Regions from separate parts of the Bradyrhizobium daqingense genome, predicted to be linked through region 1. Evidence: predicted binding sites of a transcription regulator. Region 1 holds the regulator's gene; each other region holds the start of a gene.

Region 1 (3,277 bases):
ACCAAGCTCGGCCCTGGCGAAAACGGGAAGCAGATGCGGCGCGGCGCTGTTGGTCATGACCATCACTTGGATGTTGCATTTGAATGTTGAGACCTGCCTGGCATGCCTTGCGCAGCGCACCATTGACCGGTCCGGAAAAACGAAACGTGCCGCCTTTTAAGGGCGGCACGCGCCACTATCTTATGCCTGGCAAGACGGGTGTCAATGCCGCCCGGAAAGCCCCGCGAAACGCTGATTCCGTAGTCTTGCGGTGCCGATTTTGCGGGGTTTTCACCACGGAACATGTGGAAGCGAGTCGGCGGACTCTTGCGCGGGAGTCACGCCATATTGTAGCGTTTGGCCTGTCAGATACGACATCTCGTGCAGCGGTTCTGATCCCAAGAGTCCTCATGTACCGGCGTAAACGTTCGGGCGCTCGTCACGCGCCCGGCGAGCCTTAAGGGATTCTGGCGGCACGGGTTTTCAAGGCTTAGGCATTCGCTGTGAGGCTCCAGGATGGTTGGCCGGCAGCGAGGGAAAGGGTGCAATGACGGTTTTGACCTGGTCCGATGATCGCGTCGAGCAGCTGAAAAAGCTCTGGGAGGCCGGACTTTCGGCCAGCCAGATCGCGGCTGAACTCGGCAATGTGACCCGCAATGCCGTGATCGGCAAAGTGCACAGGCTCGGCCTGTCCGGCCGCGCCAAGAGTCCGTCTTCGGCCGCGCCCCGGCCGCGCAAGGCGCGCCCGGCGCAGCACATGATGCGGGTGACCCGCCCGATCTCGCGTGGCAACACCGCGCTGGCGCAGGCCTTCGATGTCGAGGTCGAGGCAGAGCCCGTCACCTACGACAACGTGGTGCCGATGAGCCAGCGGCTGTCGCTGCTGGAATTGAACGAGGCGACCTGCCACTGGCCGGTCGGCGATCCCTCGAGCCCGGATTTCTTCTTCTGCGGCGGCAAGGCGCTCTCCGGCCTGCCCTACTGCGCCCAGCACTCGCGCGTCGCCTATCAGCCCGCAGCGGATCGCCGACGCGCACCGGCCAAGCCGAGCACGCGGTAAGATTTTTCTGAGATCAAACGGAGCCGTCACACGTGACGGCTCTACAAACTCCGCCGTCGTCCCGGCGAAGGCCGGGACCCATGCTCCCAGCACTCAATTGTTGTGCGAAGAGGTCACTCCGAGTCTTCGCCAAACCACTTCCTGTGGTTATGGGTCCCGGCCTTCGCCGGGACGACGTCGGAAAATGTGGCGGCAGCCTGCCAGCCAAATTGCAACTTACGTCTGCTCCGCCTTCGCAAACCGATCGTCGAGCGCATAGCCGGCGCCGCGGACGGTGCGGATGGGGTCCTGCTCACGGCCGAGATTGAGCAGCTTGCGCAGGCGGCCGATATGGACGTCGACGGTGCGTTCGTCGATGTAGATGTCGCGGCCCCAGACGCTGTCGAGCAGTTGCTCGCGCGAGAACACGCGGCCGGGATGCTCCAGGAAGAACTCCAGCAAGCGATATTCGGTCGGGCCGAGATCGATCGGCCGGCCCGAGCGCGCCACGCGGCGCTTGTCGCGGTCGAGCTCGATGTCGCCATAGGCGAGCACGGTGGCGAGCCGCTCCGGGCTTGCCCGCCGCAGAAGGCCCTTCACGCGCGCCAGCAGCTCCGGCACCGAGAACGGCTTGACGATGTAATCGTCGGCGCCGGTCGCAAGACCCCGCACCCGCTCGCTCTCCTCACCCCTCGCGGTGAGCATGATGATCGGCAGCTGCTTGGTCTCGGGACGGGTGCGCAGACGCCGGCACAGCTCGATGCCTGACAGCCCCGGCAGCATCCAGTCGAGCACGATCAGATCGGGGATGTGTTCCTTGAGGCGGGTGTCGGCGTCGTCGCCGCGCATCACCGTCTCCACGTCATAGCCGTCGCCTTCGAGGTTGTAGCGCAGAAGCTCGGTGAGAGCTTCTTCGTCTTCAACCACCATAATGCGTGCGCCCATGTGGTCGTCGCTCCTTAAGTCGTCAGGTATTCGGGACCGTCGTGGCGAAGGTCGTCATGTCGCCCTTCGGCCGCTTGTCGGTGATCGCCTGACCCTCGATCATGTAGAACACGGTCTCGGCGATGTTGGTGGCGTGGTCGCCGATCCGCTCGATGTTCTTGGCGCAGAACATCAGGTGGATGCAGAACGAGATGTTGCGCGGATCCTCCATCATGTAGGTGAGGAGCTCGCGGAACAGCGAGGTGCAGATGGCGTCGACCTCCTCGTCGCCCTTCCACACCGCCATCGCCGCCGGCAGATCATGCGCGGCATAGGCGTCCAGCACCGACTTGACCTGCTGCTGCACGAGGTCGGTCATGTGCTCAAGGCCCCGGAACAGCTTCAGCGGATGGAAGTCCGCATCGAGCGCAGCGACGCGCTTGCCCATGTTCTTGGCGAGGTCGCCGATGCGCTCGAGATCGGTCGCGACGCGCATGGCGCCGACGATCTCGCGCAGGTCGACCGCCATCGGCTGGCGGCGGGCGATGGTGAGCACGGCGCGCTCCTCGATGCGCTTCTGCAGCGCGTCGAGCTCGGCGTCGATGGTGACGACGCGCTGGCCGAGCGCGACGTCGCGGCGGATCAGCGCGTCGACGGAATCGACGATCATGCGCTCGGCGATGCCCCCCATCTCGGCGACCAGACGCGTGAGCTCCTGGAGGTCGGTGTCGAAGGCCTTTGCGGTATGTTCAGAACCCATGTCCCGTCTCCTCAGCCGAACCGGCCGGTGATGTAATCCTGCGTGCGCCGGTCGCTCGGCGACGTGAAGATCTTGCTGGTGTCGTCGAACTCGATCAGCTCGCCGAGATACATGAAGGCGGTCTTGTCGGAGACGCGGGCCGCCTGCTGCATATTATGGGTGACGATCGCGATCGTGTAATTTTCGGACAGTTCCTGGATCAGCTCCTCGACCTTGGCGGTCGAGATCGGATCGAGCGCCGAGCAGGGCTCGTCGAATAGGATCACCTCGGGCCGCACCGCGACGGTGCGCGCGATGCAGAGACGCTGCTGCTGGCCGCCGGAGAGCGACAGGCCGGAGGCGTTGAGCTTGTCCTTGACCTCGTTCCACAACGCGCCGCCGCGAAGCGCCTTCTCGACGCGGCCGTCCATCTCGGATTTCGAGATCTTCTCGTAGAGGCGGATGCCGAAGGCGATGTTCTCGTAGATCGTCATCGGGAACGGCGTCGGCTTCTGGAACACCATGCCGACGCGAGCGCGCAGCAAATTGAGGTCGAGCTTGGGATCGAGGATGTTGGTCTGATCCAGCAACAGCTG
Region 2 (3,277 bases), 2.5 Mb from region 1:
GCCAACGTATAGACCGTCTGCCGCCCGCCGGTGACGCCGTTGGCAGTTGCGAGCTGGTCGTTGAGATCGATGGTCGAGAAGCGGCCCGCGATCTCCCACGCGCCCCAGCCGCTGCCGTCGAGCGAGAACGGATGCGCCGGCTTGACGCCGTGATAGGCTGCGTTCGCCGCGTTATACGATCGGCCTTCGCCCGTCAGCACGTAGCCGGCCTGGGCGTAGCCGCCCTGGAATTTCAGGCTGGGTGCACCGACCAGCGGCACGGCGGTATTGGCGGTGCGATCGACATTGTACCAGAAGTACTCACCCTGGACGATGAACGGGCCGTAGGTCGCCGCCGCCTCCACGCTGTAGACCTGTGCGCCCGAGGCATTGGCGATGGCGCCAGTCGAGATCAGCGTGGTCGGGTCGAGACGCAATTCCGGACGATCGCTGAGCGTGACCGTCTGGGTGTTGGCGATCAGGTTGCGCGGCGGCTGGATCAGCCATTGCGCATTGGCGCCGATATGCACCGAGTAGTCCTTGGTGCTGATCGGATTGCCGGCCACGCGCGCCACGGCGCCATATTGCTCGCTGGTGCCGGGCGGCGCCGCGCTCGAGGCGGAATGGATCGCGCCGGTCGACGGTCCCGTGACATAGCCGCCGATCCAGAGCTGGTCGTTGAACCAGCGCGCGCCGGCCGCGGAACGGAAGTCGCCCGCGGCGATGTTGGTTGCGATCACGCCGGGCGAGGCGCGCTCCATGAACATGATGTCGTTCGAGCTCGTGGCTTCATCCAGGGTGTAGGGCAGGTCCATGATGCCGGCCTCGATCGCCATCCGTCCGCCGAACGGCTTCAGGCCGGTATAGCTGATATAGGCGTTCTCGACGCCGGAGACGCCGCCGCCCGGCAGCGACCCCGGCGCGGTGCCGCCAAATCCGTCGGACGAGCCGCCGAAATCGTAGACCAGTGCGAAGTTCCAGTCGTGGAAGAACTTGCCGGTGACGCCAATGCGCGCGCGGCGGACGTTCTGGCCGCTGTCGAGCTTCTGCGGCACCGTCGCCGCGGTGTTGGGACGATAGTCATATCCGCCGACATCCCAATGCAGGCGGCTGGTGATGGCGACGCAGTTGGCCTGGTCTGCGGTGCAGATGGTCGGCCGGTTGTTCGGCATCGTCACGACGACGCCGGAGGCCGGCGCCGGCCCCTTGACGGGAATCGCCGCGTTGGCATTGGCGACTGCGGCCTTTGCCTCCGAGCGCGCCTCGGCCTTGGCCTCAGCCTTTGCCTCGGCTCTGGCTTTCGCCGTTGCCGCCGTGTTCGCCGCGGTCTGGCTCTGGAGCTTGTCGAGCTTCTGCTCCAGCAGCTTCAACTGCTGCTTCAACAGCGCGATTTCCTGCTCGCTGCTGCTTGCCGATTGGGCCTGGGCCTGCGAGGCCGCCAGCGCACCGGCGAGACCAATCGCCGTGGCTGCAAGTCTTGTTCTGCTCACGTTACGCCTCCATCCTTTGACGAACTTCCCCAAGTCGCCGGCGGAGCCTAGGTGCGATCGATGACTGCTCCGCGACGCTGCGGCCCGGTTGCGCGGTTCCCACTGATGCCAATTCGCCGCAACCGAATCCGCTTCAGCCACAATGCTGGATGACGCGCATCATGCCAATCGATCGTCATGGCAATTTGCCATTTCGCACGCTGGGCTTGCGGGCCGGACACACCTGAAAGGGGCCGAATAAGGCCGCCTGGCGGCCTTCTATTGGCGGGCGAACGCGCCTATATTCCGGCGTCTTTTCCAAGAGGGTAGGAATGTTTCGATCGATCCGTGCTGCCGTCATCATGGCATTGTGCATAGTGTCTTCAGGGCACTTCAGCCCGTCCGCCGCGCAGGACCGCCGCGTCCCGGCGTCGCCGGCCGAGCTGCGGCTGTCCTATGCGCCGATCGTGCAGCGGGTGCAGCCGGCGGTCGTCAACGTCTATGCCGCCAAGGTCGTGCAGAACCGCAATCCGCTGCTCGACGACCCTATCTTCCGCCGCTTCTTCGGCGTGCCGGGCCAGCAGCCCGAGCAGATGCAGCGCTCGCTCGGCTCCGGCGTCATCGTCGATGCGTCCGGCCTCGTCGTCACCAACGTGCACGTCATCGAGGGTGCGGACCAGGTGAAGGTGTCGCTGTCGGACAAGCGCGAGTTCGAAGCCGAGATCCTGCTGAAGGACTCCCGCACTGATCTCGCCGTGCTCCGCCTGAAGGACACCAAGGAGAAATTCCCGACTCTCGACTTCACCAATTCCGACGAGCTCCTGGTCGGCGACGTCGTGCTCGCGATCGGCAATCCCTTCGGCGTCGGCCAGACCGTGACCCACGGCATCATCTCGGCGCTCGCGCGCACGCAGGTCGGTATCACGGACTACCAGTTCTTCATCCAGACCGATGCGGCGATCAACCCCGGCAATTCCGGCGGCGCGCTGGTCGACATGGCCGGCAGGCTCGCTGGCATCAACACCGCGATCTATTCGCGCTCTGGCGGCTCGCAAGGCATCGGCTTTGCGATCCCGGCCAACATGGTGCGCGTCGTCGTCGCCTCCGCCAAGAGCGGCGGCAAGGCGGTGAAGCGGCCGTGGCTCGGTGCCAAATTGCAGGCGGTGACGCCCGAGATCGCCGAGAGCCTCGGACTGCGCTCGCCGACCGGCGCGCTGGTTGCGAGCGTGGTGTCGAACGGCCCGGCAGCGAAAGCCGGCCTGAAATCCTCCGATCTCATCACCGGCATCGACGGCCAGACCGTCGATGATCCCAACGCCTTCGACTACCGCTTCGCGACCCGCCCGCTCGGCGGCTCCGCGCAGATCGACGTGCAGCGCGGCGGCAAGCCGGTCAAGCTGGCGGTGGCGCTGGAGACCGCGCCAGACACCGGGCGCAACGAACTCGTCGTCACCGCGCGCTCGCCGTTCCAGGGTGCGAAGGTCTCGACCATCACGCCGGCCGTCGCCGATGAGCTGCGTCTGGATGCCGACACCGAAGGCGTCGTGATCACCGACATCGGCGGCGATACCGCGGCCGCGAGTGTCGGCTTCCAGAAGGGCGACATCATCCTGGCCGTCAACAACCAGAAGATCAGCAAGACCGGCGACCTCGAGAAGGCCGCAGGGGAACGGGCACGGATCTGGCGCATCACGCTGGTGCGCGGCGGCCAGCAGATCAACGTCACGCTGGGCGGATGAGTCCGAAGCGACCACAGGAGACGCCAACGCTCTTCGCCGCGGCGGGGCTCGACCACGATGCTCCGCATCCGCTGCCGGACCGGCTGCGTC
Region 3 (3,277 bases), 630 kb from region 1:
GCGCCGAGAAGGCGTATTCGACCGACAGCAATCTGCTCGGCGCGACGCATGAGGCCAAGGATCTCGAGAGCCTCGACAGCGGCATCAAGATCGTCAACCCGATCATGGGCGTGCCGTTCTGGCGCGACGACTGCAACGTCAAGGCCGAGAAGGTCGTGGTGCGTTTCGAGGAGGGCCAGCCGGTCGCGCTCAACGGCCAGACCTTCTCTGATCCCGTCGCGCTGTTCCTCGAGGCGAATGCGATCGGCGGCCGCCACGGCCTCGGCATGAGCGACCAGATCGAGAACCGCATCATCGAGGCCAAGAGCCGCGGCATCTATGAAGCGCCCGGCATGGCGCTGCTGCACATCGCCTATGAGCGCCTCGTCACCGGCATCCATAACGAGGACACCATCGAGCAGTACCGCATCAGCGGCATGCGCCTCGGCCGCCTGCTCTATCAGGGCCGCTGGTTCGACTCGCAGGCCCTGATGCTGCGCGAGACTGCGCAGCGCTGGGTCGCGCGTGCCGTCACCGGCGAAGTCACGCTGGAGCTGCGCCGCGGCAACGACTATTCGATCCTGAACACGGAAAGTCCCAACCTGACCTATGCGCCGGAGCGGCTCAGCATGGAGAAGGTCGAGGATGCCGCGTTCACGCCGGCCGACCGCATCGGCCAGCTCACCATGCGCAACCTCGACATCGCCGACACCCGCACCAAGCTGAAGCTCTACAGCGACACCGGCCTGCTCTCGGGCAGCGAAGGCTCGCAGATCTTTCAGCTCGAAAGCGACAAGGGTTGATTGCAGCCCGATCGGGCTAGGAACCGAATTGCCGGGATCGATAGTCTCGCGCGGCGGATAGCCTGCGCGAGCAGCGCGACATTGTGCGCCACCAACGGCCCGAGACCGAGGGCCGGCATGACGCGACTCACGATGAGAGCGGCCGTGCAAATGATGGAGCGATCAATGGCAAGATACAGATGCGACCTGCCGCAGCACCGCGGTGGGATCTTTCTGACCGATGGCGGCATGGAAACCACCCTGATCTTTCACGAAGGGCTGGAGCTGCCTCATTTCGCGGCTTTCGTGCTGCTCGACAGCGCGGATGGTCGCGCGCATCTGAAACGTTACTACGAAGCCTATCTCCACATCGCGCGGCAGCATGGACTCGGCTTCGTGCTCGACAGCCCGACCTGGCGCGCCAACCCTGATTGGGCTGCCAAGCTCGGCTACGATGCGGCCGGGCTCAAGGCCGTCAACATGCGCTCCATCCGATTTCTGGAGGAATTGCGCGGCGAATGGGAGGCACCCGGCTCACCTTGCGTGATCAACGGCGCGATCGGCCCGCGCGGCGACGGCTACAAGGCCGGCAACATGGACGCGGCGGAGGCGGAAGCCTACCACTCGGCCCAGATCGCGGCCTTCGCCGAGGCAGGCGCCGACATGGTGACCGCGTTCACGCTGAACAGCATCAACGAAGCCGTCGGCGTCGTGCGCGCGGCCAGGCGGCAGGACATTCCCGTTGCTATCTCCTTCACCGTCGAGACGGATGGTCGCCTGGTCAGGGGGGAGTCCCTGCGCGAAGCGATTGAAACTGTCGACAAAGTGACGGAGCGGGCTTGCGAATATTTCCTGATCAACTGCGCGCACCCGACCCATTTCGAGAGCGCGCTCGCGGGGGGCGAGGCGTGGGTCCAGCGCATTCATGGCGTCAGAGCCAATGCGTCGACCAAAAGCCATGCCGAGCTGGATGAGTCGGAGACGCTCGACAGTGGTGATCCCGTCGATCTCGGCCGCCGATACCTTTCGCTCAGGCGCGCCTTCCCCGGCATGCGGATTCTCGGCGGCTGTTGCGGCACCGATCACCGGCATGTTGCCGCCGTTTGCGAGGCCTGCCTGTCGCCAGAGGCGCTGACCACGTGATGCAGTTGAGAGGGCCGGTATCGCCCCCGGCCTTCGACCCGTTGCCCATTTGTCTCGCGCCATATGTGATGACGGTGTCATTCTCGATCGCTACGCTTTCTGTTCCTATCGGAACTGGATTGCGGAGCACCGCCCATGATCAAGAATTCGGCCCTCGCCTCTCTCGTCGTCCTCTGTTGGACATCGTCTCTGTCGGCACAGACGATCTATCCGATTGATCGCGCCGAGATCCTGGCCGGCGCCCAATTCGACTTCAAGGTCGAGCTCCCCGGGCTGGTCGATCCCGCCAAGCTGAAGGTGACGGTCAACGGCGCGGATTATGCCGGCGCGTTCGGCCGTTCCGGGACCTTCATCGAGCGCGAGGACGGCAAGGATCAGTCGGCCCTGATCCTGCGCGATGTCACGCTGACCAAGCCCGGCAGCGTCGCCGTGGAGGTGAGCGACGGCACGCGCCAGCGCAGTGTCACATGGACCGTCTACGACACCGGCCCGCGCAAGGCGAAGAACGTCATTCTGTTCATCGGCGACGGCATGTCGCCGGCGCATCGGATCGCCGCGCGAATCCTGTCCAAGGGCATCGCGGAGGGCAAGAGCCGCGGCAAGCTCGCGATCGACGACATGCCTCATATGGCGCTGGTGGCAACCGCCGGCTCGGACTCGATCATCACGGATTCCGCGAACTCCGCGAGCGCCTATGCGACCGGGCACAAGAGCGCCGTCAACGCCCTCGGCGTCTACGCGGATCGCTCTTTGAGCGCGTTCGACGATCCCAAGGTCGAAACCATCACGAGCCTTGCCAAGCGCCGGCTCGGCATGGCGATCGGCATCGTCACCAATACCGAGGTCGAAGACGCGACGCCCGCCGCGATGGTCGCGCACACCCGCCGGCGCGCCGCCTATGACGAGATCGTCGAGCAGTTGTTCGCGGCGAAGCCGGATGTGCTGATGGGCGGAGGCAGCGCGAACTTTCTGCCGAAGTCGGCCGCCGGCTCGAAGCGCAAGGACGAGACCGACTACGTCGCGAAGTTTCGTGACGCCGGCTATCAGGTGGCGACCACTGCGGGTGAGCTCAGCGTGTCTGCCGCAAAGCCGGAGACCAGCAAGCTGCTCGGCCTGTTCGCCACCGGCAACATGGACGGCGTGCTGGATCGCAAATTCCTCAAGGGCGGCGGCGTCAAGAAATTCCCCGAGCAGCCCGATTTGACCGAGCAGGTGCAGGCCGCGCTGAGCATTCTCGCGAAGAACGAGAACGGCTTCTTCCTGATGGTCGAGTCCGGCATGATCGACAAATATGCGCATTTGCTCGACATGGAGCGCGCCGTCTACGACACGATCATGCTCGACAACGCGGTGCGCCAGACGCGTGAATGGGC

What was found. The regulator PhoB, encoded in region 1, activates phosphate uptake and scavenging genes when phosphate is short. The targets are predictions, from matches to a motif close to TGTCATNNANCTGTCAT.
Region 2: LPJ38_RS28430 (OprO/OprP family phosphate-selective porin) is a predicted target of PhoB. The motif match lies at 1,530-1,546, and genes of this name have one in related genera.
Region 3: LPJ38_RS04930 (alkaline phosphatase) is a predicted target of PhoB. The motif match lies at 1,969-1,985, and genes of this name have one in related genera.

The regions. Positions count from the first base shown of each region.
Region 1 covers NZ_CP088014.1:438,972-442,248, forward strand. The annotation lists gene LPJ38_RS02040 (aspartate aminotransferase family protein) at 1-57, opposite strand, end outside; gene LPJ38_RS02045 (GcrA family cell cycle regulator) at 527-1,039, shown strand; gene phoB (phosphate regulon transcriptional regulator PhoB) at 1,256-1,963, opposite strand; gene phoU (phosphate signaling complex protein PhoU) at 1,986-2,702, opposite strand; gene pstB (phosphate ABC transporter ATP-binding protein PstB) at 2,714-3,277, opposite strand, start outside.
Region 2 covers NZ_CP088014.1:5,969,081-5,972,357, reverse strand. The annotation lists gene LPJ38_RS28430 (OprO/OprP family phosphate-selective porin) at 1-1,469, opposite strand, end outside; gene LPJ38_RS28425 (DegQ family serine endoprotease) at 1,781-3,187, shown strand; gene LPJ38_RS28420 (replication-associated recombination protein A) at 3,184-3,277, shown strand, end outside.
Region 3 covers NZ_CP088014.1:1,066,969-1,070,245, forward strand. The annotation lists gene argG (argininosuccinate synthase) at 1-782, shown strand, start outside; gene LPJ38_RS04925 (homocysteine S-methyltransferase family protein) at 948-1,904, shown strand; gene LPJ38_RS04930 (alkaline phosphatase) at 2,040-3,277, shown strand, end outside.